DNA from 3 places in the Allofournierella sp. genome. Region 1 is predicted to be linked to each of the others. Evidence: riboswitches for the same ligand, from Rfam matches in the RefSeq annotation. Region 1 holds a riboswitch; each other region holds the start of a gene.

Region 1 (2,199 bases):
GCGCTGGCGGGCTCGATCACACCGGCCAGCACCGCACCCGCGCCCACGTGGCAGTGCTTGCCCACGGTGGCACGGCCGCCCAGCACAGCGCCCATATCGATCATGGTGCCCTCGCCGATGATGGCGCCGATGTTGATGATAGCGCCCATCATAATCACCGCCGCGTCGCCGATCTCCACCTGCTCGCGGATGATGGCGCCCGGCTCGATGCGGGCGTTGATGCCCTTCAGGTCCAGCAGGGGAATGGCCGAATTGCGGCAATCGTTTTCCACCACCATGTCCTCGATCTTATCGGCATTGGCCTCCAGAATGGGGCCAAGCTCCTTCCAGTCGCCAAATACGATCTTGGCACCGGTGCCGAACACCTTGGCGGAGCCGTAGTTCAGGGGCTCCTTTTCCTGGATGGTGATCTTCACCGGGGTCTTCTTCTCGGCGTTTGCAATGTACTGAATGATCTGTTCTGCGTTCACGTTTCTTTTCCCACCTTGTTGCTTTGTTTTTGCCGTTCTATTATGCCACATTCCCGGCCGTTTTTCAAACCCCTGTGCTCAGACCAGGCCGGCAGCCTTCAGCGCAACGGCCAGCTTGGCCTTGGCGGCCTCGCCCATGGGGCCCAGAGGCTGGCGGTATCCGCCCACCTCCATGCCCATCTGGTTCATGGCCTCCTTCACGGGAATGGGATTGACCTCCAGGAACAGGCCGTTGATCACATCCAGCAGGCCCAGCTGCGCCTGGAGCGCCTTGTCCCGGTCGCCGTTCAGGTAGTCCATGACCATATCGTGAGTCTGGCGGGGCAGGATGTTGGCCAGCACCGAGATCACACCGCTGCCGCCCAGCGACAGGATGGGCAGAACCATATCGTCGTTGCCGGAATAGAGGGCGAAATCCTCATTCACATAGCGGGCGATCTTGGCGGTGTAGCTCAGGTTGCCGGAGGCCTCCTTGATGCCCATGATGTTGGGATGGGTGGACAGACGGCGCACCATGTCCTCGGAGATGCCGCAGCCGGTACGGCCGGGCACATTGTACAGGATGCAGGGGATATGCACCGCGTCCGCCACCGTCTTGAAGTGGTTGTACATGCCCTCCTCATTGGTCTTGTTGTAATAGGGAGTAATGAGCAGCAGGGCATCCGCACCCAGCTTTTCAAAGCTCAGGCTCTTTTCCAGCATGGTCTGGGTGCAGTTGGAGCCGCTGCCCGCGATCACCGGCACCCGGCCGGCCACCCGCTTGACCACGAATTCGCAGACCGCGTCGTCCTCCTCGTGGCTCATGGCCGAGCTCTCACCGGTGGTGCCCAGGATCAGCAAACCATCAGTGCCGTTTTCCAGGTGAAAGCCCACCAGCTGGGCCAGTTTTTCAAAATTAACGCTTCCATCCTCGTGGAAGGGGGTAATGAGGGCCACAATGGAGCCCTTCAGATTCTTTGCGGTCATAACGGCTGCTCCTCTCTATCCTTAAACTTACGAACAACAAAAAACGCGCCGGAAGGGCGCTGCGGCCTTACCGGCGCGTGGACAATACCACCGCTTACAGGTAAGATAGCGCCCCCGCGGTCCTTCCGCGGACAGTGCCGCGGGTATTCCCCGTGGCCCCATCGGCACCGCCGCGCCCGGCTGCGCCAATTCGGCGGGCTTGCCCCGCCCCACGATCTGCACCTGCCGGCTCCTGTGGGGTTCATCGCACCCGCGCCTCTATCCATATATCTGCATCATAGCACGCTATCGAAGTGAAGTCAACGGCTTTTTCCTTCTTTGCCCAAGCGTTCCCACGCTTGTGCATCCGGAGCAGAACGCTTATAATAGGAGCAAAATGTCACAAACAGAGGGGGAGAGATTTCCATGACGCAGCAGCTGCTGACCCAATACCGCCGGGACCTGCACCAGATTCCGGAAACTGATTTTGACCTGCCCGAAACCCTGGCCTATATCCGCCGGGTGCTGGAGCAGTATCCCTGCACCTTGTTTTCACCCTGCCAGAGCACCCTGTGTGCCTACTTTGACGCAGGCAAGCCCCACACCGCCGCCTTCCGGGCAGATATGGACGCTCTGCCCATCGCCGAGCGCAGCGGCTGCGACTACGCCTCCCGCCACGAGGGCAAGATGCATGCCTGCGGCCACGACGGCCACATGGCTATGGTGCTGGCGCTGGCCGGGCGGGTGAGTGAAGTGCTGGACAAGCTGCCCCGGAACGTGCTGC
Region 2 (2,199 bases), on a different contig from region 1:
TAATAGTGAGAATCATCGTCAATGGCAGAATCATTGTCGACAGCAGAGTCCTCGATGAGCAATTGTGGATGATGGGTATAGTCGTTGCAGAATATACCGTTGGTCTTGCCAAACCAAGCAATGTTATTATGCAGAAAACAGATTTCGAGTTTTTGAAACAGGTCTTGATAAGAGCGGATGCAGTCATCTAAATTATTGAAATCCCAAAGTTCATGGTTGCCTAAAATGGCATATACGAAGTGGAAGTGTTTTTTAAATGGAGAATTCCAATAGAGATCATCAGGCAATTGGGATCGGAGCGAGGAAGCTTGTTCTTTCAATGTGCTTAATGTGGAAGAAGCTTGACGTATTTCTGGGGGAACACTGCCATATTGATCCAAGGGTTTTGTGGCGCGTTTTGTCCAACCGTGATGAGAACTCCACTCGCTTACAGACTGTTCGAGTTCGGCTATCTGCGCCCACAGAGAATCAAGCTCTTGCTGTATGGGGATAAATTGTTTCCGTCTTGTTCTATGAAAATCTCGTTCCAGTTTATCCCAGTGAGAAATGAACTTTGTGTAAAACAATTCAGCAAGCTTAAAAGAAGCACAAATGTCCCCGGCAAACAGAACAATAGGGCTGAGGTTGTGGGCGATATCCTCTAGAAATGCTTCCGGAAATAGATTGCGGACAATGGTCTGAAGATATCTTTCGACTTGCTTTTCTGTTGCTCCGGCTGGAAACTTGTTGGCGATTTGATGCTCAAGATGTAAATCGCTTATATAGTATACAGGAGAGCATTCACTCAAGGCTGTTTCATTGAATTCCAACAAAGAAGGTAATGTGGAAATGGGAGATAATGAGGCAAGAGCATTAGTCTCAGAATTTTGAAAGACAGCAGGGGGTGATGGGGCTTTTGCCAACCTTAAACACTCGTCGTATAACATCAAAAATGCCCTCCTTTCCCCAAAGTGTAGCACTTCAACATGATAAAAGAAAGCTTTTAGGGTCAAAATACTTGACAAGTTGTGGAAAATAGAGTAATATGGCAACTAAATTCATATCGCTGTGATAGAGGCGCGGTGTTTAAGAGTAGCGCGCGGCATTCGGGGCAGACCCCCGCCGCACCGAAAGGAAACACCGCCGAAGGAAGCGAACCCGGTCTGGGGTGCGCTTGCCTGGGCTGGCGGAGAAGATCCGCCGGACTGTCACGAAGTTTTTTCGTGAAGCGCTATCCAAGGGAAACCGAAGGGGCGGCCCGGCCGGGGCTGCCTGCAACGTGCCGCGTTCCTTCGCGGTGCGCACAGAGACTTCCGCGGGGCTGCTTTTCGAAAGGAAAGCAGCCCCGTTTTTTTGCGTGGCGGGCAGCGGTAAAGCAAAAGGAGGAAAAACACAATGAAAAAGATCGCAAGCCTTGTGCTGGCGCTGCTGCTGATTACCGCCCTTCCCGGCGGTCTGGCCGTTTCGGCCGAGGGCAGCGTGCTGGACGACAACACCCTGACCGTGGCCATGGAATGTGCCTACGCCCCCTACAACTGGACCCAGCCGGATTCTTCCAACGGCGCGGTGCCCATCAAGGACAGCGCCGATTACGCCAACGGCTACGATGTGATGATGGCCAAGAAGATCGCCGAGGCTCTGGGTATGGAGCTGGAGATCGTGCGGCTGGACTGGGATTCGCTGGTGCCCGCCGTGCAGAGCGGCACCGTGGACTGTGTGATTGCGGGCCAGTCCATCACCAGTGAACGGCTGGAGTCGGTGGATTTCACCGCCCCCTACTTCTACGCCTCCATCGTGGGTCTGACCCGGGTCGACAGCCCCTATGCCCAGGCCCAGGGCCTGAGCGAGCTGGCGGGCGCCACCGCCACCAGTCAGCTGGGCACCATCTGGTACGACGGCTGTCTGCCCCAGATCCCGGACGGCACCATCCTTACCCCCCAGGAATCCGCCCCCGCCATGCTGATGGCGCTGGAGACCGGCCGGGCAAATCTGGTGGTCACCGACATCCCCACCGCCAAGGCGGCCCTGAACGCCTACAGCGACTTCGTGCTGCTGGACTTCAACGACAGCGAGGACAACTTCGTGGTCTCCAGCGAGGATGTGAACATCGGCATCTCGGTGCAGAAGGGCAACACCGAATTGAAGGATGCCATTAACGGCGTGCTGAACACCATGACCGAGGACGACTTTGGCGCCATGATGGATGAGGCCATCGCCATC
Region 3 (2,199 bases), on a different contig from region 1:
CTGGTCCACTCGCCGGAAACCAGCACGGTGAGGGCGGTGATGGTGCAGACCACGAAGGTGTCCACAAACACCTCAAAGGAGCCCCACAGACCCTGCTCTACCGGGTGGCGGGTCTGGCTGGAGGCGTGGATCATGGGGCTGCTGCCCCAGCCGGCCTCGTTGGAGTATACGCTGCGAGCCATACCGGTGGAGATCACCTTGGACACGCTGGCACCCGCGAAGCCGCCCAGCGCGGCAGAGCCGGTGAAGGCCTCGCCGAAGATGGCGCCCAGGGTGGGCAGCAGGTTGTCCAGATGCATGAGGATAACGATGATGCCCAGGATCAGGTAGGACAGGCTCATGATGGGAACCAGCTTGGTGAGGATCTGGCCCAGCTTTTTCACGCCGCCCCAGATCATGAAGTACAGAATCAGCACGATGATCAGCGCCGCGATGGCCTGGGGAATGCCCAGAGACTGGGCCACCACCTCAGAGGTGGTGAAGGTGGAAGCGCTGATGAAGAAGGTGGAGAAGATGCCGATACCGAACACAAAGGCCAGCGGCAGCCACAGCTTGCCCCAGTGACGCTCCTCGCCAAGGCCCCGCTCCATATAATAGGTGGGGCCGCCGTAGGGCACGCCGTTTTCATCGGTGCGGCGGTAGTACACCGCCAGGGTCACCTCCACCTGCTTGATGAGCATGCCCAGGAAGGCGGTGAGCCACATCCAGAACACCGCACCGGGGCCGCCGGTGGTCACAGCGGTGGCCACGCCCGCGATGTTGCCGAAGCCCACCGAGCCGCCCACGGCGGTGGCGATGGCTTCGTAGGGGGTGAGCAGGCCCTTTTCATCGGCGCTCTCATCGGTGCGGTGGAACAGCCGGCCCAGGGTACGGCTGAATATATAGCCCAGGTGACGCACCTGGAAGAACTTGGTGCGCAGGGTGAAGTACACGCCGGTGACGATCATCAGAATGATCAGCGGCGGGCCCCAGATGATGTTGTTCAGGGCATTCAGAAAGTTCGACATGATGTTGTGATTCCTCCTTTGTATTCCATCGGATACCATCACAACCACCCGTCACGTCCCGACCATGCCGCAAAAAAAGAGGGGCCGCGACGCCGGAATTTGCATCGCCGCCCCCCTGTGAAAGAACGGAACAAACCCCCAATAGCGCCACCACTTTGTTCAAGTGAGAGTGCGCCGCCCACTGGACGGCACCCCAACAAACACCCCGCTGCCGCGCGGAAATCTGTTTCGGCAAACCGCCTCTTCCCGCAAAGATCTTTGGCCGGCAGGCCTCCCTTTGCGGTACCATACGGTTTGCGCCTCTATTGTGTGGTATTCAATTTCCTTTCCTATCATAAAACGGCGGTGTCGGGTTGTCAACCTGATTTTTCTTATTTTTATTCATCTTTTGTGCATTTTCAGCCGTTTTGCTCAGCGGGAGACCGGGTCCGGCTGTTTGGCCTGATAGGTCCAAGGGCCTTCCGGCGTCTGGGCGGTGAAAACGGCGCACCAGTCGTACCCGTTCACGCCGGTGGGTTCCTGGGTCAGGCATACAGAAAGCCCACGCCGTCCATCTGCGCATCCTCCCAGGGCAGCTCCAGCGCCTGCCAGCTTTCGCCTCGGTCCGGGCTGTAGACGATCACCGGCAGATTCCCGCCCAGCACAAAGCCCACCGGGCCGTCTGTCTGCGGGGAAATATACCAGCTGCTGCGGGTCACGGCGGTGCAGGTTTCGATGCATTCCGCCAGCAGACCCTCAAATCGGCTGGGCAGAGCGTTCCAGTGCTCGCCCCAGTCCCGGGTGTAGAACAGGTGGCCTTCGTTTGTGACCCGGATGTCGGCCTGTTCATACAGCTGCGGATTACCCAGCCAGCGTGCTTCATCCTCCGGGGCAAAGCAGAAGCGGGCGATGCGGGTGCCTGCCCGGTCCTCATCCTCCGCCTGGCGCACGGTGAGCATCCAGGTGGGGGAGCCATCCGCCTTGCCGTATTGCCCCGCCTGGTACAGGGCCAGATCAAAGCCCTCCGGGGCCGCCGTCATGTCCACTACGGTCTGACCGCCCTCCGGGCGCGAAAAGGCGGTGAACTCCACCAGGAGCGGCGTTCCCAAGGCCATCTGCAGATCGTCTTGAGGCAGAGCGCGTAGCCGCTCGGCCACCAGCTCCAGCCGCAGGTTGGGGTTTTCCGAGGTGTCCGCGCCGGATTCGGCATCGC

What was found. Region 1 has a riboswitch for lysine ahead of dapA (4-hydroxy-tetrahydrodipicolinate synthase). Riboswitches for the same ligand answer to the same signal wherever they lie in the genome.
Region 2: it holds a riboswitch for lysine, as region 1 does, so the genes downstream of both, J7G73_RS13695 (ABC transporter substrate-binding protein/permease) here and dapA (4-hydroxy-tetrahydrodipicolinate synthase) in region 1, are expected to answer to the same signal.
Region 3: it holds a riboswitch for lysine, as region 1 does, so the genes downstream of both, J7G73_RS08325 (sodium:alanine symporter family protein) here and dapA (4-hydroxy-tetrahydrodipicolinate synthase) in region 1, are expected to answer to the same signal.

The regions. Positions count from the first base shown of each region.
Region 1 covers NZ_JAGHKE010000109.1:8,030-10,228, reverse strand. The annotation lists gene dapD (2,3,4,5-tetrahydropyridine-2,6-dicarboxylate N-acetyltransferase) at 1-521, opposite strand, end outside; gene dapA (4-hydroxy-tetrahydrodipicolinate synthase) at 549-1,436, opposite strand; lysine riboswitch at 1,535-1,705, opposite strand; gene J7G73_RS11940 (amidohydrolase) at 1,842-2,199, shown strand, end outside.
Region 2 covers NZ_JAGHKE010000047.1:5,135-7,333, forward strand. The annotation lists gene J7G73_RS07320 (metallophosphoesterase) at 1-926, opposite strand, end outside; lysine riboswitch at 1,044-1,221, shown strand; gene J7G73_RS13695 (ABC transporter substrate-binding protein/permease) at 1,375-2,199, shown strand, end outside.
Region 3 covers NZ_JAGHKE010000057.1:13,600-15,798, forward strand. The annotation lists gene J7G73_RS08325 (sodium:alanine symporter family protein) at 1-1,007, opposite strand, end outside; lysine riboswitch at 1,142-1,320, opposite strand; gene J7G73_RS08330 (hypothetical protein) at 1,532-2,199, opposite strand, start outside.